Regions from separate parts of the Alistipes sp. AF48-12 genome, predicted to be linked through region 2. Evidence: riboswitches for the same ligand, from Rfam matches in the RefSeq annotation. Region 2 holds a riboswitch; each other region holds the start of a gene.

Region 1 (6,945 bases), on a different contig from region 2:
AACTTTTCAGCGCCGGCGGCAACTTCAAATCCGATACGGATGTTGCCTTGCTGTAAGCGATGCGGAAAGTACCGCCGACAGAAGCCAACGCCCTGAAGTCTGCGAGCCCTTCCGGGGACAGGCTGCCCAAAGGCCCCAGGTCGAGGTCGCCGTCCACCGTCTCCAGCTTGGGAACATCGAAACTTCCTACGTTGTTGCAATAATACACGACCAGGCTGCCCGCATGTTTGAGCGAGGCAGTTCTACGCGTTGTAATTCCGAGAGGTTGTGGTAGCGTAATTCTCCTTTGCACTCCTCCAGTTTCGGCATCGATACCGATGTCAGCAATTTCGATGTGCCGGGATTGCCCAGATTAACCGTTCCGCAGGTAACCAGTTCCGGCAGGTCGATGGATTCGATGTCCGGAATTCCCGAATAGGCGAATGTCCCGTCTATCTGTTTCAATGCGGGGAAAGCGATACGGGCCAGGGCCGAAGGATCATTCTGTTTAGGCACGGTAAAAGAGACGTTTCCGTTTACCGTCGCCAGTACGGGCATGTCCACTTCCGAAAGATTCGTGGTCGAGAAGGTCATCCCGCCGGAAACGCCGGTAAGTACGGGACAGGAAAGCTTTTCGAGGGTCGTGGAGGTTACCTCGATACCCATCGCTTCCGCCAGTGCCGGGAAACGGGCGTCGAGAAGGCGGGAGGTTTCGATCTGCAAGGCTCCGCCGACTTTCGTCAGAGAACTCAGGCCGTCGAGCGTTGCGTTGGCGTAAGTCGATTTGATGATGACCCCGTAGCCGACCTCTTTGATTTTGTCCAGCGCGGCGATCGATGTGATCGAATCGCGTCCGGCGGCCATACCTATGATCAGGTTGCCTTCGACCGTCGTCGTTCCGCTCTGTCCGAATGCATCGACTTCGGCCTGTGTCCGCAATACTACGGAGCCGGGAACGGAATTGTCCGCATCGGAGATCGTATACGTGTACGATTTCGTGGCGCCGTTGAAAGCGGTTACTACGAAAACGTACTCGCTGCTCCAGTCGGTGATGGTCGCAGGGTCGGGCTTAATTGAAGTGTTCTCGCTCAGGGTCACCTCGCGGTCGCCGAAGCCAGGGAGAATGTCGCCGGGGCCGTCACCACGATCTTGTCTTCGTCGATAGCGGCCGTTATCGTCTGATCTCCGTTTTTCAGAACGAACGATGTGATGTAGTTGTCCCCTCCCGTGAACGGATCGTCTTCGCTCTTGTCACAGGAAGACAACAGCAGACACCCCGACAATAGGAGTACCCATGAAAGTTTAGTTAAATGTTTCATCATAATATAAAGTTAGTTTAAAGATTATTGCAGAGGTTGCAGCGGTTTGTCCGTAAATACGATGTGGGCCGGAATGTCGCCGGTAGTCACCGACCATTTCTTTTTTCCGTCCGGGGTGAAACAATACAGTGTCCCCGGGGTGATATAGTCCTTGGCATCGGTCACGAAGATCTCCCGCGTATCGGGATTGACAGCGATGCCGTAAGGGATCTTGATCTGTTTGTCCGTCCCGTCCGTAATGAAATTGCGGGTAACCACCTTTTTCGTTTTGGTATTGACAATGGCGTACGAGATCGTATTTTTATTGGTGATATAGCTCCATTCCGTACTGTATACATAGAGCGAATCCCCGCACAACGTCATATTGCTGTTGGGCAGCAGTTCCAGTTTGTCGGTCACTTTGTCCGTTTTCGAATCGATCACGAAGGTCATGGAGCGTGTCCCGTAGTAATCGCCGCGGGACGAGACCCATATATTTCCATAGTGGTCCAGTTCCATGCGGTGCAGGTTGATCGCCACTTCGATTTTTTTTTATTTCCTGAAACGTGTTCAGGTCAATCACCGAAACCGTATTGTCGTAGTTGGGGACCCGGTAACCTCCGGAGTTGGCGACATAGAGTTTGTCGCCGACGATGACCATTTCTTCGGGCTGGTAGCCGACCACACAAGTTTCGAGCACGGTCAGCGAGGCCGTATCCACTTTGGCCACATACCCCAACCGGGCGTTGGGGTCGATCTGTACCGGGCCCGCGTAAGAACTGACATAGCATACGGGCCTTTAAAAGCGAGGTAACGGCAGTTCGGGATCGAGACCACTCCGATATGCCTGGCGGTACGGACATCCATCACTTCGACGAAGTGGGAACAGTTGATAACCGCATAGAGCTTATTGCCGTATATCTGAATGTCGTTGCCCACGTCGCCCAACTCTTTAACCACGCCGGGATTGCGTTCCGGATAAATATTCTTGGAATACACGCCGGTTTCGGCGTCATAATAATCCAACGAGGCTTTATTGCTCCCCATATTGCCTTCGTTGAGCAGGAAAAAGCCTTTGATCGGACCTTCCTGACCCGTTCCGCCGGTCCCGGTCGATCCACCTCCCGTATTCGTATTCGTGGAAGGGAGGACCGGCTCGTCTTTTCGGCACGAACCGAGGCAGAGAAAGAGCGACAATAAAACCGCAAATCGTCGTATGAAACTCATAATGTCAGGTTAATTTTGATTTTGAAGTTCGTCCCGGGCATCGGATAGCACTGGACGACTTCATACTGTTGGTTGAAAATATTGTTGACTTCGGCCGTGACCCGCATACCGACGCGGTTCCACTGAAAACTCTTGGACAGCGACATGTCGTGGGTATACCACGGTTGCGAATAGTTTTCCGGAATATTGGCCACCGCTTCGTACCGTTCGCCGGTATAGATAAAGCTGTAATTCCAGTCCCAGCTTTTATAGCTGCCGCCCAGTATGGCCGATCCGCTGTGCCAGGGGATATAGGGAATCTGCCCGCCGTACCATTGGCTTTCGGGATCGGTGAAATCCTGCGCTTTCTGGTAAGTGTAGTTCAGGCGGGCATTGAGGGCAACCTTCCCGAATTGGAAACCGGATTGTACCGACGCGTCGATGCCGCGTATCTCCACGTACCCGAGGTTGACCATCGTCCACTGGAACTGATTGGATGTGGGCATGGCGATGATCTTGTCGTCCACCTGATTGAAATAACCGTCCACCGATACGTCCAGATAAGTCAACCCGTGACCACCGAACGATTTGTTGTAAACGATCCCCACGTCGTACTGGGTCGTAAACTCGGGCTTCAACTGTTTGTTACCGATGAACGTATAATAAAGATCGTTGAACGTAGGCATACGGAATATCCGTTTGTAAAATGCCCTGAGTTGCAGATTTTCCGCGCTCCACGGGCGATAAGACATAACGACCGTCGGTGTGAACTGGCTCTTTTCCGGAGCTTCCTCGCCGAGGGCTTTGGTTTTGTCGTAGATATAAGTATGAAGCAGGCTGGCCTGCATACTGAATTTTTCGAACTGAACGGACGTGGCCAATGCCGTCAGGACGGAGTACCGCTGCGGACAGGCAAAGTCCACCAAGTCGGCATCGAGCGTGTTCCACTGGAAATCAGCGGAAAGGTTGACTTTCCACCAGTCGAAAAAAGAGAAGCCGTTTACGGCCGAGAAATAGACCTCCTGCTGCCGGTAATGGTTATCGACATACATGGTCGTCACGTCGAGCCGTGGATCGGACAGGTAATGCAGGTAATCGTAAGCGTACTTGCCGTTCAGCACGAGTGTATAAAGCGAACCGAACTGTTTGCGGAACGAAGACTGCACGAACAGGTTACGGTCCCACTGGCGGTCTTCGTGCTTGAACTTTCCCGGCTCCTCCCGCACCGAAGCGCCCGGATAGCCGCGTTCCGAGTCGTAGAAATAGACTTTGGCCTTCCACTCTCCGTCCCTGATCTTTCCGAACAGTCCGCCCTCCACCCTAAGAGCGCTGACATCGCCGTTACGCCGCACTTCGGTCGTATCGTATCCGTCCTTCTTCGCATAGCTGAACTTATACCGTCCGGTCGTATACATATATTCCGCATTGAACGAGCTGCTCAGTTTGTCGCTGATCCTATGTTCCCACAACACGGACGGGTTGACCGTACCGAACGACCCTCCTTTGACAGAAAAACTCAGGTTGTAATTTTTGACAGAATCGAAACGTGGTGTCCGGGTAGTCATGTAAACCGATCCCGCGGAGGCATAATCCTTAGCCGACTGGAAGATGGCGCTTTTCTGCCCGTTGTACAGCGAAACGGCCTCCATATTGTCCAGCGAGAAGCGCCCCAGGTCGATCTGCCCGTTCTGGGCGTTGCCCAACTGGATGCCGTCGTAGAACACCCCGACGTGCTGGGTTCCCATGCTCCGGATATTGACCGTCTTCAATCCCCCGATTCCGCCGTAGTCCTTGATCTGGACGCCGGAAAAATAACGAATGGCATCGGCCACGGAAACCACGTTCAGGCGCTCGAGTTCTGTTCCCGACAATTCCTGTGCGGGAATGATCTTCGGCAAGGTCCGGCGGCCGTAAACCGTCACTTCCCCAATCTCGTATTTACGGAGTACACTGTCCGATTCCTGAAGAAACGTCGTGTCTTTCGGCTGGGCGGCAACCGAAGTTGTAAAATACTTATTTTCAGTAAATTGCATGCAAGTTCATTCGTTTGCACGATTTACCTCTGCAGTTGACCGACAAAAACAAACGAAATACGATGTTTGGGAGAGCCAATTACATACCACCCGTGATCCCGCAGGGGTAAATCCTCGTTATCGCAAGGCAGGTCTTCTGACTCATTTCCTCCGCTGCGCCTTCCCAGTTTAAAACCAGTGGCAAAGAGTGCGCGGAGTTGCCCTATAAGGACTGAAACTCACAGCAACGGGTATTGTCGCAGATTCTCACTGCATTCCCTTTTATTCCCGGAAGCAGATAACTTCCGGAAAACCTTGCGGCACAAAATTACGGAAAATATTTTTAATTAATATTGTTACACTTTGGTAAACTTGCATGAAATTAAACAAAAGGCATATGCCAGCCTGTTACCTCTCTGCAAACTACCATTCTACTATTAGTAAAGTAAAAAACTATCTTTGACTTTATCGAATTATCACATGCTAACTCTATAAAACTGTAGCAAAGGATTATTGTAACCGGACACAAATATCATTTTATCATTTTGTAAGGCTACAACCGTAGTATTGACTACGATTGCAGCCTTACAAAGCACCAAACTGTACGACAGTATTCTTCTTGATACGCCCGACCGCGAACCGCCCAAACCGGGCTATTTCGCCGGTTATCAAGCTTGGTCGCCTGAAGCCTTATCGGCCAATTGTCCATTCTGTAACCCAATCCAGAAAGGCTGAATCTCTTTTATGGACCGAATTTCCCGGCACGCGTCGAGCGTGAGCAAGTTAGGTTTTGGTTTAACCAAAACATTTCGGTTTAACGGATTAAACCGAAACTCCTTTTGCTCCGGTGTCGCATTTTTCAGAACAGGCAAAACCTCAAACAGAGAAGCGTGGAGTTGCAAAAAACTCAAACAGCATTCATGTGGTCATATATTTCAGTCTGCCAATGACATGTATGTTAATCCGTTCCGGACTCTTCCGGATTATCCAAGACTATTCACGACACCGGGCGGGGAAACGCTACAACCAGTCTGAAACGGTTATATATTGCGGGCAAAATCATCATCCGGCCGCTTTTATAAAATGTAAAGAACCGATGAAAAACCGAGCGCACCGTATCCGCGACCGATGAGCCTTTCTTATCGCACGGAACCGTAAAAAGAAAAGACAACACGAACAATCAACCGTAACCGGCTTCCGCAGGCAGATAACTCCAATGGGAACCGGTTACCATGTAAATTTAAAATCGAAAAAGTATGGATAAAATCGTTTGCGTCGGGGAGCGGACATGGATGAGGCTCCTCGCCCGACTGGAAGAGTTATCGACCCTCGCCGGAGAGGTCCGGCAGAAATTCGATCCGCAGGTATCGGAGGGATGATTGGACAGCCAGGACGTGTGCCTGTTGCTGAACGTCTCCAAACGTACCCTTCAAACCTACCGGGACAAGAAACTACTGCCTTATACTTCGATAGGAGGCAAGTTCTTCTACCGGGAGAATGACGTGGCAGAATACCTGAGAAGTAAAACCATTAAAAGTAAGTAGGTCATGTCTTGGGATTTTTTGAACAGCGAAAGCGAAGAGGTGAAGAAAGCCTTTTCGCAGATCAGTGAAACGGAAAAGGCTTTGCGGAAAGCCATCGACAACTACCGCCCCTCGGTTATGAAAGAACGGTACCTTACGGGAGAGGAAGTATGTGCCTACCTACATATCTCGACCCGCACGCTGCAGAACCTACGGGACAGTCGGCAGATCCCTTTCACCGTTATCGGCGGCCGCAACATCATCTATCCCGAATCTGGCATCCGGGAAACCCTCCTCAAGAACCTGCGCCCGACCGAAGATCCGTTCTAATGTGGATAGATTACCCCCATTAAATAGTGATTCGGTTTGAACTATTCGAAATTTTCGAATAGTTCAAACCGAAGGCCCAAGACAACCTGATATAACAACTGAAAACATGAGCATGTCCCCGGCCGTCGTATCATAGGCCGGGGATCGCTTTAAACGAACTAACCCTTTTCTATCTGTATTCGGGTAGATAATTCTGCCGGGCATATTGGGTAAAAGATTCTCCTTTTGTCTTCTCCATCGCTACATCATACACGGCCTCGACACTGATAAATCCTCCGCAGCGGCGGGACAGCTCGCCGTCTATGCCCACGTCGAACCTCAGATCGGGCGACTGGCGGTTATATTCGTCCAGCTTGCCGTGGCAATGCCCGTGCAGCATGACCGAGCCGTGGGGCTTGCGGTTCCAGGTCAGCAGCGGATAGTGGCACAGGTTCAACACCATGTTGTCCGTCAGCCGGGAGCACATGCTCGGACGAACCGTCAGGTCGAGTATTTGTGCTGTGGTCTGGAAATAGTTCGAGTAGGCTTTGACCGAACCGTCGTGGTTACCGGTTATGAGATATTTGCGTCCGGGCAGTTTCTCCAGCAGATGCCGGG
Region 2 (6,945 bases):
ATTTCGCGCGGTTACGCATCGTTCGATTATCACCAGACCGGTTACAAACCGAGCAAGCTGGCCAAACTCGACATTCTGCTGAACGGCGAGCCGGTCGACGCGCTGTCGTCGCTGACCTACGTCGATCATGCTTACGATTCGGCCGAAGGATGTGCGAGAAGCTCAAAGAGTTGATTCCGCGTCAACAGTTCGATATCGCTATACAGGCTGCCATTGGCGCTAAGATCATCGCCCGCGAGACGGTCAAAGCGGTTCGCAAGGATGTGACGGCCAAGTGTTACGGCGGCGATATCAGCCGCAAGCGCAAACTGCTCGAAAAGCAGAAAAAGGGGAAGAAGCGGATGCGCCAAGTCGGTAACGTAGAAGTTCCGCAGGAAGCGTTCCTCGCCGTGCTAAAAATGGATTGACGTTTCGCTCCGGGAAAAGCGGTTTCTTCCGGGCTGTCCGTACCGGCGCCGACGGTTCGTAAACGGGGATGCCGACAGCCGGGTTGCCGTTTTTTGAGAAAATGCGTTGTTTTTGTCTGAAAATACTTGCTAAAACGGATAAAAAAACGGATATTTGCAACGCTCAATGCGGAAATAGCTCAGTTGGTAGAGCATCAGCTTCCCAAGCTGAGGGTCGCGAGTTCGAGTCTCGTTTTCCGCTCTTAAAGCCCTGATAAAGAGGCTGTAAAAGACAGAAAAATCCTTATGTATCCATGATATGTAAGGATTTTTTCTTTTTAGGCCCCCGAAAGGAAAAGCAGGAAAAGACCGGGGTACGTAACTTGGTTTATTCCGACTTCAGGTTGTTGACCGGATTCTCGTTGGCTACTTTCCAGGTGCGGTAAACCACGCAGGCGGTGACGATGATGCAAACGCTCAGGCCGCCCGCGATAAAAAACAAAGGGTTCTGCGGAACTTTCTCGGCAAATTGCCGTTGCCAGTATTCCGAAACGAAGTAGGAAATGCCGCAACCCAGCAGGGCTGCCGGGAGGGTTATCCTCAGAATGTCCCCGAGGAAAATCCGGAGAATGGTTCGTACCGATGCGCCGTTTATCTTGCGGATGGCTATTTCCTTGCGGCGGCGGTTGATCTCATCATTCGTATAACCGATTAGGCCGATCAGCGAGATGATTACCGTAATCAGACCTCCGATCGTAACATAGATCCAAAGCATACGCGAACTCTCGTACAGTCCGGCTATTCTCGAGGAGTAAAGCGTCAGCTCCAGTTCCGCATCCGGCATCAATTCTTGCAATCTGGAATCCGCTTTTTCTACGGCTTGCGCCGTCATCCTGCGAAACTTCACGAGCAGGTATCTCGACGGAATGCGCCGATCCTGGCGGCCGTAGAGCATGACGGAGGGCCGATCGTCCAGGTTGCCGGCCAACGATCCGATGCGGTAATTCTCGTATACGCCGCAGATCGTAAAGTCTCTCTGCTCGTGCCCCGTGATCGAGATCCGCTTGCCGACCGCACCGTCGGGCCAATCCGCGAAATCCTTCATCCGATCGACGAAAGAGCGGCTTACCATAATTTCATTGGAATGGGATACTTCTTCCGTAAACGAACGTCCTTCGACGACCGGAATTTCCATCAGGGCCAGAAATCCGTCGCCGACGCGGAAATGATCGGCGATCTCGAAACAGGTCTGGTCCGTGCCGGGTAACATCGCCGCGCCGCCCGGCATTTGGCCGAACGGCAGTCTTATGCAGGAAGACACTTGTTCCACTTCCGGAAGTTTTTCGATTTCGTCGGTCAACATCGTTCGAGCCGTCGAATCCAGATCGGTGACCGCGCAGTAAGCCAGGCGATCGTACGAGTATCCCGGATCGCTGTTCAGCATATGCCGGTGTTGTTCGCCGATTACGATCAGCAGCGAAACCAGCAGCGCCGAGGCCGTAAATTCCATGAACAGCAATCCCTGCTTCCAATGCCGCTGGTTTTCCTTGAAATTGCGGAAGGCGGACGCTACCGGAATGCGGGCGAACAGCATGCCGGGGACGAACCCGGTTACGAAAAATACAATGGCGCAAATGCCCGACAGGATGAAAGCTCCTTTGGAGAAGAACAAGGCGGCAAGCGAAACGTTCAGCAATCCTTCGACGGTGTCCCGGCACGCGAGGATCAGCAGGACGGCCAGAGTGAGCGAAAGAATCATATGTACCAGCGTTTCCGACATCGTCATACGGTGGATGTCGGTCCCGGATGCGCCGTACGATTTAGTCAGGGCGATTTCTTTGCTACGGTTCACGATCGCCGAGATCGCGATCAGGATATAGTTCATCACGGCCGTGAACAGCAGCGCGAAAGCGAGGATCGCCAGCATGACGGTCATGTTCCGGATATTGGCTTCGCCGGTATGCACTTCCCTTATAGGTTTCAGGAAAAATGCCAATCGGTCGACGCCGGCATTTTGCAGGGCTTGGGGGACGATGTGTTTTTGTTGCATCCGGTCGATGGCCGGACGCAGGGTTTCGGGCGTGACGCCGGGGGACAGAAGCACATAGGTTAGGTAGTGGCGGCCGAACCAGGCCAGGAAGCCTCCGTCGTCCGCTTCCTCCAATGTGACCAGTACGTCGTAGCGCAAGTGCGAGTTTTCCGGCGGATCTTCGAATACGCCTCCGATGGTCAGCGTCATCTCCGGTTTGTTGTCGGAAGCGATGACCGTGCCTTCTGCCCGGTCGATTCCTCCGAGCTTATCGGCGAACGAGCGCGAAATCATCGCATAGCCGGGCCGGGCCAATACCTTTTTCGGATCGCCCGACAGTACCGGACGCGGCAGCACGTCGAACAGGCAACTGTCGGCCATCAGGATGCCGCCGACCGAGTAGCGCCGCTTATCGGACGTTATGAATTTGTTCCTGTCTCCGCCGATATGGGTCAGCCGGGTTGCGGCTTCGATGCCCAGTACTTCCTCTTTCATGGTCGGAGCGACGATTGCCGAAACGGATTCGCTGACCTTCGACTCGTTTTCGTTGCTCGTGTAGCCCGTCAAACGATAGATCCTATCCGCATTCGGATAAAACGAGTCGTAGGATTGTTCGAAATAGATCTTGGCAATCAGTACCAGACCGATGGCCAATCCGATACTCAGCGAGACGATTTTTGTTACGTTATGCCGTCCCCTTTTGAAGAGCGAGCGTATGGCGATGTTCAGATCCCTCATATTGGTCGTCGGTTTTTATTTTTCCGCTTTGGATCCGGCGGAGTGTTTTTTCAATCGATACAGCAATGTTCGAAAATAATGCCGTGATGTGCTAATGTTTGTAATACAGGATTTTATGTTGTGTGGTTCGATCCGGGTGTGTAAAATTAATGGACACTGTTGAATGAATCCTTTACAGATGAGGGCAAAAGAGTGTTAAGAACCTGCTCGGAAGTCGGATGGATTGAAAATGAACGGATGGAAAAACGTGGAGCCTGGAAAGACGCAAGAAACTGGCCGGACTGCCCTCGAAATACGGCGTCGCGGTACAGGAAGACAATCCGTACGGCGAGCTAAGATTCGAAGGAGCGTCTTTGCCGTCGGTAAAGTCTTTCGACACGACCGGCAACGTCCCGTGCACGGGACGTTTTTCTAAAATTTTCTGCCCCGGATTCCGGATCGGCTGGATCGCCGGAGACAAGGACATCATCCGCAAGTACGTCCTGGTTGGTCAAACAGGGAACCGACCTGCAATGCAATACGATGGCCCAGATGATCATCGCCCGGTATCTACAACGGTACGACATCGACCGGCATATCGGAAAGATAGTCGAAGTGTACAAAAGGCGCAGGGACGTTGCGGTCGGATCCATCGAACGTTACTTCCCCGCGAACATAAGATTCATTCGGCCCGAAGGCGGACTATTTATCTGGATCGAACTTCCGACAGGGATTTCGGCGCGCGAAATTTTAAACAAATGCCTCGAAAAAAAATAGCTTTCGTTCCGGGCAGCTCTTTTTTCCGAACGAGCATAAAGAGAATATCCTCAGGATCAATTATTCCAATATACCCGGAGACCGGATCGAGAAAGGACTTAAAATCTTCGGGGAGGTCGTCAAAGAATATATCGGCAAATCCGAATGACCTTTTCCGGCGACCGTCCCGGCGCGCAAACCTCGAAAAACGCTCTTCCCGAAGGGAGTTTTTTATTTGCCTTTCTCGCCCGAAAAAGTTCGCAGGTTGCCCTAAAATATCGCGGCGGATCTATTTTAATTAATTTTAAAAACTTATCTTTGCCTCGGAATCGGTTCCGGGGGCGCTTTTCTGTCGTCCGGATTAAAAGGGAATCGGGTGAAAATCCCGGACAGTCCCGCTGCTGTGAAGCTCCGTTTACGCTTTGATCATACGATACCACTGGTTTCGAAAGGGGCCGGGAAGGTTTCAAAGCGGGAGTCAGTCAGAAGACCTGCCGTTCGTAAAAGGCTGTTTTTGCTCGTGGGTTTAGAAAAATAGCGAAAAAAATTATCCTCGTTTTGAGAAATATACGGATGAGAAAGTATGTCAGCGTCGTAGTGGAACTTTTGAACACCGGCACGGCAATGCCGGTTTGTCGGATGTAAAGAGAGGCGGTTATGGAAAAGACATCACAGTATTCGGAAAAACTTTTGCACCGGAAGCTCGACCTGCTGCTGCGTACGGGCAAGCTATTGATGGAAAGCGCGGCGGACACGAGCCGCATCATGCGCAACATGAAACGCACGGCGGCCTACCTGGGACTGCCCGACGAACACCTGCATATTTACATCAACTACAACATGCTGATGGTAAACCTGGGCGACGAAGAACATTCGTTTTCCAAATTCCAGAGTTGCGAAAAACACGGCATCAACATGACTGCTATTTCCGCCGTCAGCAAACTCTCCTGGAGAGCCATCCGCGAGGATTATTCGCTGGAAAAATACGAGGAGGAGCTGGAAAAAATCCGTACCCGCAAACGTAACTACACCCCCTGGCAGGTAGCCGTCGGCGCGGGATTCGCCTGCGGCGGGTTCTGCATCCAGTTCGGTTGCGACTGGCCGGCCTTCTTCTACGCTTCGGTGGCCGCTATCCTGGGGTTCCGCTTGCGTGCGGTGCTCAATGATCTGGGTTCCAATCACTTTATGAATATTGCCGTCGCCGCCTTCGTCTCAACGTTGCTGGCATGGGTTTCCACGTTTATATCGACGCTCGCACTGCCCGGACCGCTCCATGCCGTTCTCCATTCCGATACGCCGTGGCATCCGCTGATGGCCTGCGCTCTTTTCATCGTCCCCGGCGTCCCGCTGATTAATTTTGTAAGCGACATGCTGGATAACTACGTGCAGGTGGGTATCACACGGGCCGTCAATACATTGCTCATCGTGGTCGCCATGTCGTTCGGCATCGCGCTGGCCATCCACGTCTGCGGGATCGACAACTTCGTGAAGGATCTGAGCATGACGCCGCATCACACCTATTTCGAATTCGCCGTAGCGGCCGCCATATCGGCCGTAGGATTTTCGATGATCTTCAATATCCCGCGCCGGTTGCTCTGGGTGGTGGCCGTAGGAGGCGTCATCGCCGTTTGCTCCCGCAACTTTGTCAATCTTGGCCCGAGCAACCACAATATCGGACTGGACATGGGTCCAGTGATCGGTTCTTTGGTCGGCTCGGCCCTTATCAGCATCATCGTAACGCGGGCGGTGCATTGGTTCCACACCCCTCACCATTGCCTATCGATTCCCAGCGTCATCCCGATGATCCCGGGCGTGCTGATGTATCGGGCGCTGTTTGCTTTCATCGATATGCGCGGCGTGGTGGGCGAAGTCACCGTAGCGATGAACAATGCCATCCAGGCCTCGCTTATGATCCTTTGCATCGCTATCGGCGTGGCCATCCCGAACATTTTTGCACGCCGCTGGATCACTCCCAAACGTCAAAAACAGTTGAAACTGCTCATCGAGCGGCGCAGGCTGCACGGTAAGTTCGTCAACCTGACGGACATCGGCTAAACGAGAAGACGCGACAGCGGCCGGCCGCCTACAATGCGGTCCCTTTTTTCGGAACGAACAATCCCGACATTTCCGCCCGTTCGAGATTCAGAAGCCGCACTTTCCGCGTAATGCCGCCCGCATAACCCGTCAGGCTTCCGTTGCTCCCGACGACGCGGTGGCAGGGCACGACGATGCTGACGGGATTGTGCCCCACGGCGCCGCCTACGGCCTGCGCCGATACGTTCCGTACTCCCTGTCGCCGGGCGATCTCCCGCGCGATCTCCCCGTAAGTGACGGTTTCCCCGTACGGGATTTGCCGCAGCACGTCCCAGACGGCGAGCCGAAACGGCGAACCTTGTAGGTGCACCGGCGGCGTAAAACCGGGGATGCCGCCGCCGAAATAACAGTCCAACCATTCCCTGACCTGCCCGAATACCGGCAGCATTTTCTCTTCGTGCCGGGCCGACAGCGTGTCGGCAAAATATTTCTGCCCGTCGAACCACAGCCCCGTCAGGCCTTCGTCGTCGGCTGCGATCGTGATCCCGCCGAGGGGCGACCGGTATTTAAAAGTGTACTGCATCGCTGATTTATTTATTTATTGGTTTTCTTCGATTCGATATTAGGCAGAAAGCCCGTTATTACACCCAGCAAAGGCAACAACGTACTGATCTGAAAAATATACTCGATGCTGGTTTTGTCCGCCAGCCAGCCGAAAAAGGCGGAACCGAGTCCCCCCAGCCCGAACATCAGTCCGAAAAATACTCCGGCGATCATGCCGACCTTTCCCGGCATCAGGTCGGTCGCATAGACCAGAATCGCCGAAAACGCCGACGAGATGACAAGGCCGATCACGACCGCCAGTACGATGGTGCAGGCCAGGTTGGCATAGGGAAGCATCAGCGTGAAGGGAGCGGCCCCCAGAATGGAACCCCAGATCACGTATTTCCGTCCGATGCGGTCGCCCAGCGGCCCGCCGAAGAATGTTCCGACCGCCGAAGCCGCCAGAAATGCGAAAAGACA
Region 3 (6,945 bases), on a different contig from region 2:
GCCGATGATGGGCGTCGTCAAAAGCATCCTGAACGTCGGGACGCTGATCGTGCTGATGCAGGCCGAGGGCTGGCTCAAAAGCGATACGACCGTCCACAAGCGCGGCGAATTCTATTTCCTGACGCTGACCACGCTGCTGGGCATGTACTTCATGATCTCGGCCGGCAACTTCCTGTTCTTCTTTATCGGACTGGAAACCGCGTCGATCCCGATGGCTACGTTGGTCGCTTTCGATAAGTTCAAACGCGAATCGGCCGAAGCCGGAGCCAAATACATCCTGAACGCCGTCTTTGCATCGGGGCTGTCGCTGTACGGTATGTCGCTGATCTACGGTACGACCGGAACGCTCTATTTCGACGACATCCCGGCCGCCGTGAACGGTTCGCCGTTGCAGATCATGGCTTTCCTGTTCTTCGTCGTGGGGCTGTTCTTCAAAATTTCGCTCGTGCCGTTCCACCAGTGGACGCCCGACGTTTACCAGGGCGCTCCGACGACCGTTACCTCTTACCTGTCGGTCATTTCGAAAGGGGCTGCCGTGTTTGTGCTGATGACGATCCTGATGAAGGTGTTCTCTCCGATCGCAGCCCAGTGGCAGGGCGTGCTCTACGGCGTAATCATCGCGACGATCACGATCGCCAACTTGTTCGCGATTCGACAGCGCAATATCAAACGTTTCCTGGCTTATTCGTCGATTTCGCAGGCCGGTTACATCGTGCTGGGAGTGATCAGCGCATCGGCTCTCGGTATGACTTCGCTGGTTTATTACATATTGGTTTACATGGTGTCCAACTTGGCCGCTTTCGGCGTGATTTCGGCGATTGAGAACCGCTCCGGCAAGGTGACGATCGACGATTACAACGGATTGTACGCAACGAATCCGAAACTGGTGCTGGTGATGACGCTGGCGATGTTCTCGCTGGCCGGGATTCCGCCGTTCGCCGGATTTTTCAGCAAGTTCTTCATCTTCGCAGCCGCCGCCCAGCAAGGGTATTACATCCTTGTGTTGATCGCGCTGATCAATACGATTATTTCGCTGTACTATTATCTGCTCGTGGTCAAGGCCATGTTCATCAACAAGAACGAGGCGCCGATCGCCGCGTTCCGCAGCGACGGGTACATGCGTGCCAGTCTGGTGGCTTGTAGCATGGGTATCCTGCTGTTGGGAGTCCTGAGCGTGGTGTACGATCGGATCTCGTTGCTGAGCTACGGAATGTAGCGTGGGATCGAATCCTATAAAAGCCGGTGAAACTCGCCGGCTTTTTCGTTTGTGTACAAAATGTGCAAAAAAAATTACCGGAAACCGTCGGGAACGTTTGATTGTTCGTAAAAACGCTTTACCTTTGCTTCCAGTTGAATCAAGGTGGCCCGACCGCAGCGACGCGGAATGGCCGTAATAGGGAATCCGGTGCGAAACGTCGTTTCAATCCCGGAGCTGTACCCGCAGCTGTAAGCCTCGGAAAATGTCCGGCGATTCTGAAAGTCACTGTCGTAAGGATGGGAAGACTGCCGGATGTGAGGCGAGCCAGAAGACCTGCCTCGATTCGTTTGAAACATTTGTGCTTCGGGTAAAAAGCGGAATGGGTTGATTCTTTGCGGGGGTCGGACGGGAGTTGTCCGGGTTCGCGTTTTTTCTTCCTCTTTTATTTTATTTCGGAGCAGCCGGACGAATATTACGGAAAAACGGTTTTACAGGATCGACGCCCTGCGAACGACGTTTTTTACGAATATGATAAGTAGTTTTCCCCCTGAGTGACGGATGAGGATCTGAATAAGGTGCTCATCTGTCCTTGTTTCGGTTTGTAGGGGATCGGTAATTTGCGTAACTTTGTAAGTTCAACCGGAAAATATGGGTATTCCGATGAGATTGATTCGATCGTTTTTTCTTTTTTTGTCCGTCATACTGCTGGGAGCGGGGTGCGGATCGGGCCGGAAATCCGGCGAAGGCGCCGGCGAAGCGTTCCGGATAGAATATGCCCGGCATTATCGGGTCGAGCATTTCCGGGATTATACGCTCGTCGACGTGCTCAGTCCGTGGGACAGCCTCCGGTTGCTGCGTCGTTATGTGCTCGTCGACCGCGAGAGGCCGCTGCCGGTTGGACTTCCGGAAGGAAATATCGTGCGGACGCCGTTGCAGCGGGTCGTGGTTTATTCGGCCGTGCACTGCGGTATGCTGGACGAACTGGGGGTGGGCGACCGGATCGTAGGGGTTTGCGAGCCCCGTTATATCGACCTGGATTTTATTCGCGACGGGGTGGCCCGGGGTGCTATTGCCGACCTGGGCGAGGCTTCGTCGCCGGATGTCGAAAAGGTGATCGACCTGGCGCCCGACATCATCATCGCTTCGCCGTTCAAGAACGTCGGTTACGGACGGATCGAAAAAACGGCGATTCCGATCATGGAATGCGTCGATTATATGGAGGTTACGCCGCTCGGAAGGGCCGAATGGATGCGTTTCATGGCGTTGTTTTTCGACAGAGGACAGCGGGCCGATTCGCTATTCCGGCAGACGGCGGCGGCATACGATTCGCTGTGCAGGATGACGGATACGGTGGGCGTGCGTCCGACCGTACTGTCCGAGAAAAAATACGGATCGGCATGGTATGTTCCCGGGGGCCGCAGTTACATTGCCAACTTGTACCGCGATGCCGGGGCCGATTACATCTGGGCCGACGACCCGACTACCGGTTCGGTGCCGTTGGCGTTCGAGACGGTGTTCGAAAAGGGACAGGGAGCCGATTTCTGGCTTATTAAATACAATGCGCCGCAGGAACTGACCTATGCGGAACTGCAGACGGAGTACGAACCTTACCGGCATTTCGACGCTTTTAAAAACCGGAATATTTTCGTCTGCAATACCGGGGAAACGCCTTATTACGAAGAAATGCCGATGCATCCCGACCGGGTGTTGGGCGACCTGATCGAGATTTTTCATCCGGGGACGATACCCGGATACCGGTTGCGGTATTTTAACAGGATGCGGCAGTGAGCATTTCGGTGCGGTATATCGTTGCGGCGGCTTGCTGTGTCGCGGTGCTGTTTGCGGCCAGCCTGTTCCTGGGGTCGGTGCCGATTCCGTTGCGGGCGGTGCTCGGCATCCTGACGGGCGGGGAGGCCGGACAGGCTTCGTGGTCGTTTATCGTGCTCGAATCGAGGTTGCCGCAGGCCGTGACCGCGCTGTTGGCCGGTGCGGCGCTGGCTACTTCCGGACTGATGTTGCAAACCGTGTTCAACAATCCGTTGGCCGGCCCGTCGATTCTCGGGATCGATACGGGGGCGAGTCTCGGCGTGGCGTTGGTGATGCTGATGCTGGGAGGGACGGTCGGCGGTACGGGCGGTTTCATGCTCAGCGGTTATATGGCCGTCGTATCGGGCGCATTCGTCGGAGCGACGGCGGTGTTGTGCATCATCATCTTTTTTTCGACCCTGGTGCGCAGCAACGTGATGTTGCTGATTATCGGGATTATGGTCGGCTACCTGGCCTCGTCGATGATCTCGCTGCTGAATTTTTTCGCGACGTCGGACGGCGTGTATTCCTACATGCTGTGGGGGATGGGCGATTTTTCGGGCGTTTCGTTGCGGCAGATGCCGCTGTTCGCGCTGCTGATCGGGGCGGGACTGTTCGTCGCGCTACTGCTGATGAAGCCGCTGAACGCATTGCTGCTCGGCGAACGCTATGCCGAGAATCTCGGGGTGCGCGTACAGCGCGTGCGGATCTTGCTGTTGATCTGTACGGGGGTGTTGACGGCCGTTTCGACGGCGTTTTGCGGGCCGATTGCCTTTATCGGGTTGTCCGTACCGCATTTGGCGCGGTTGATGACCGGTTCGGCCGATCACCGGCTGTTGCTGCCGGCGGTGATGCTGACCGGTTCCTGCGTCGCGCTGCTGTGCAACCTGATCAGCCTGCTGCCCGGCGCATCGGGCGTGATTCCGCTGAACGCGATCACTCCGCTGGTCGGCGCTCCGGTGGTTATTTATGTGATCGTGAACCAGAAACGGATACAATATTTCAACTGATGGAGCGTCGTTGCGTGATAACCGGAGAGCGCCTCTCGATCGGCTACCGCCTCGGCGGGCGCGGCGTCCGGCGTGTGCACGAGGGTCTGTTGTTTTCGCTGCGTGCCGGCGAGTTGACCTGCCTGCTCGGCCCGAACGGCGCCGGTAAATCGACGTTGCTGAAGACGCTCGGCGGCGGGCGGACGCTGTTGGACGGCGAGCTCCGCTTGTGCGGCGAGCCGTTCGGGAAGTATTCCGAGACCCGTCGTTCGCGGTTGGTCGGCGTGGTGTTGACCGATAAGGTGTATGCCGGGGGACTGAGGGTGCATCAGTTGGTCGCTCTCGGTCGGTATCCCTATACGGGTTTTTTCGGAAATCTCGGCGCGGAGGACCGGCGGGTCGTCGATTGGGCGATGGAAGCGGTCGGAATAGCAGGCAAAGCCGGAAGCTACGTAGCCGAACTGTCGGACGGGGAACGTCAGAAAGCGATGATCGCCAAGGCGCTGGCGCAGCAGTGCCCGGTCATCCTACTCGACGAGCCGACCGCTTTTCTGGATATTATCAGCCGGATCGAGGTGATGAACCTGCTGCACCGCCTGGCGCGCGAGGAGCATAAGGCCGTGCTGCTGTCGACGCACGACGTCGATCAGGCGCTGCTGTTGGCCGACAGCCTGTGGCTGATGTCGCAGCAGAACGGATTGTTGTGTGGAACGACCGAAGACCTGGTGCTGAACGGTTCGCTGAACCGTTTTTTCAGCCGGGGCGACGTGGAATTCGATCCGGACAACGGCCGTTTTCGGCATTGCGGCGGGGTGGGGCGGACCGTGTCCGTCGAGGCTGCCGACGATCGGTTGCTACTGTGGGCCCGGAATGCGCTGATGCGAAACGGCTATGCGGCGCAGTCCGGCGCGGACGGTAATGACGGAATGCGACTCAGGGTACATGCGGCGGACAATATCGAATTTTTCCGTCCGGACGGTGTTGCGGTACGCTGTGCATCGTTCGCCGAATGGATAGAATTATTAAACGAAACCGATTGTGGGTAGTATTACTTTGATAACGGGAGGCGCCCGTTCGGGGAAGAGTTCGTATGCGCAGCGGTTGGCGCTGGAGCGTTCGGATCGTCCGGTCTACCTGGCGACTTCGCGCGTATGGGACCAGGAGCACCGACTCCGGATCGAACGCCATCGTGCCGACCGGGGGCCGCAGTGGGAGACGGTCGAGGAACCGAAAAACTTGAGCCGCCGTGATTTTCGCGGCCGGACGGTGGTGGTGGACTGCGTGACGCTGTGGTGCACGAATTTTTTTTACGATTTCGATTCGGATGTCGACCGGGCGCTGGACGCGGTCAAAAGCGAGTTCGACCGGTTGGCCGCGCAGGACGCCGACTTTATTTTCGTGACCAACGAGATCGGGCTCGGCGGCGTATCGACCGATCCGTTGCAGCGCCGTTTTACCGACTTGCAGGGGTGGGTCAACCAATACATTGCACAACGTGCCGGAAGCGTCGTACTGATGGTGTCCGGCATACCGATAAAAGTTAAATAGATGATGAAAAACTTTGCGATAAAGACGCCCGATGCGGAGATTCGTACGGCGTTGCAACAGAAGATTGACGGGCTGACCAAGCCGCTCGGATCGCTCGGCCGTCTCGAAGAACTGGCTTTGCAGATCGGGTGGATACAGCAGACGCTTACCCCGTCGCTCGACAGGCCGTACAACATCGTTTTTGCCGGCGATCACGGGGTTGCCGAAGAGAAAGTCAGCCTGTCGCCGAAAGAAGTGACTCGGCAGATGGTCGATAACTTCTTGAAAGGCGGGGCGGGGATCAGTTTCCTGTGTCGGCAGCACGGTTTCCGGCTGAGAGTGGTCGATGCCGGCGTCGACGCCGAGCTGCCTGCCGCCGACGGACTGATCGACCTGAAGATTCGCCGCGGGACGCGTAATTTCGTCGATACGGCGGCCATGACGCGCGAGGAGATGGAACTGGCCGTCGAACGCGGCGCTTCGGTCGCTGCGATGTGCCGCGACGACGGTTGCAACGTCATCAGTTTCGGCGAAATGGGGATCGGCAATACGTCGGCTTCGTCGATGTGGATGACCTGCCTGACCGGTACTCCGCTCGAACAGTGCGTCGGGGCCGGCAGCGGACTCGGTTCGGCCGGGGTGCGCCGTAAATGCCATGTATTGCGGCAGGCGCTCGACGGATATGCGGGCGATCGTTCGGTGGAGGACGTGATGCGCTGGTTCGGCGGCTACGAGATGGTGATGGCAGTCGGGGCGATGTTGCAGGCCGCCGAGCTGGGAATGGTGATCCTCGTCGACGGATTCATTATGACCAACTGTATGCTCGCCGCATCGAAGCTTTATCCCGAAGTGTTGAACTATGCGGTGTTCGCGCACCGGGGAGACGAGTCGGGACACGCCCTGTTGCTGGATGCGATGGGAGCGAAACCGCTGCTCGACCTCGGCCTGCGTCTGGGCGAGGGAACCGGCGCCGTGTGCGCTTATCCGATCGTCGAATCGGCCGTGCGGATGCTCGCCGAAATGGCTTCGTTCGGCGACGCCGGCGTTACCAAATATTTTTAGAAGAGGGGAGTGCGCGCTGCGATGTCTGCGGGTGATTGCAGCGGAACGTTCCGGACGAAATTCCGCCCTCGATTTTAATACGGATTTTGAAATGAAACAGCTTGCCGCCGCATTGATCTTTTTCACACGCCTGCCCCTGTGGCGGGTCGTGCGGGTTCCGGACGCCTGTTACCGGCGGGTGGTGGCTTATTGGTCCGCGACCGGGTGGCTGACCGCTGCCGTGACGGCGGGGGTGTTGTATGGTGCGGCGTTCCTACTGCCGGTGCCGGCGGCCGTGCTGGCGGCGGTTATCGCGCGGGTGCTGCTGACCGGGGCGTTGCACGAAGACGGGCTTTCCGATTTTCTGGACGGTTTCGGCGGAGG

The links. A riboswitch is a leader RNA that binds a small molecule or an ion and turns the genes downstream of it on or off. The one in region 2 is predicted to bind cobalamin.
Region 1: it holds a riboswitch for cobalamin, as region 2 does, so the genes downstream of both, DW082_RS13265 (TonB-dependent receptor) here and DW082_RS08900 (threonine/serine exporter ThrE family protein) in region 2, are expected to answer to the same signal.
Region 3: it holds a riboswitch for cobalamin, as region 2 does, so the genes downstream of both, DW082_RS05760 (ABC transporter substrate-binding protein) here and DW082_RS08900 (threonine/serine exporter ThrE family protein) in region 2, are expected to answer to the same signal.

Annotation. Positions count from the first base shown of each region.
Region 1 is NZ_QUDJ01000028.1:11,255-18,199, reverse strand. Features, by position in the region: gene DW082_RS13285 (hypothetical protein) at 1-208, opposite strand, end outside; gene DW082_RS13280 (hypothetical protein) at 187-1,077, opposite strand; gene DW082_RS13275 (hypothetical protein) at 1,074-1,301, opposite strand; partial or broken gene DW082_RS13270 (YncE family protein) at 1,323-2,504, opposite strand; gene DW082_RS13265 (TonB-dependent receptor) at 2,501-4,516, opposite strand; cobalamin riboswitch at 4,625-4,828, opposite strand; gene DW082_RS15220 (hypothetical protein) at 5,752-5,874, shown strand; gene DW082_RS13250 (helix-turn-helix domain-containing protein) at 5,875-6,039, shown strand; gene DW082_RS13245 (helix-turn-helix domain-containing protein) at 6,043-6,348, shown strand; gene DW082_RS13240 (hypothetical protein) at 6,518-6,945, opposite strand, start outside.
Region 2 is NZ_QUDJ01000012.1:63,053-69,997, reverse strand. Features, by position in the region: partial or broken gene lepA (translation elongation factor 4) at 1-407, shown strand, start outside; tRNA gene DW082_RS08915 (tRNA-Gly) at 576-648, shown strand; gene DW082_RS08910 (ABC transporter permease) at 775-3,153, opposite strand; partial or broken gene DW082_RS08905 (PLP-dependent aminotransferase family protein) at 3,393-4,057, shown strand; cobalamin riboswitch at 4,202-4,402, shown strand; gene DW082_RS08900 (threonine/serine exporter ThrE family protein) at 4,546-5,943, shown strand; gene DW082_RS08895 (methylated-DNA--[protein]-cysteine S-methyltransferase) at 5,972-6,505, opposite strand; gene DW082_RS08890 (MFS transporter) at 6,517-6,945, opposite strand, start outside.
Region 3 is NZ_QUDJ01000007.1:36,047-42,991, reverse strand. Features, by position in the region: gene DW082_RS05765 (NADH-quinone oxidoreductase subunit N) at 1-1,216, shown strand, start outside; cobalamin riboswitch at 1,342-1,554, shown strand; gene DW082_RS05760 (ABC transporter substrate-binding protein) at 1,868-2,986, shown strand; gene DW082_RS05755 (iron ABC transporter permease) at 2,983-4,014, shown strand; gene DW082_RS05750 (ABC transporter ATP-binding protein) at 4,014-5,039, shown strand; gene DW082_RS05745 (bifunctional adenosylcobinamide kinase/adenosylcobinamide-phosphate guanylyltransferase) at 5,032-5,541, shown strand; gene cobT (nicotinate-nucleotide--dimethylbenzimidazole phosphoribosyltransferase) at 5,545-6,582, shown strand; gene DW082_RS05735 (adenosylcobinamide-GDP ribazoletransferase) at 6,674-6,945, shown strand, end outside.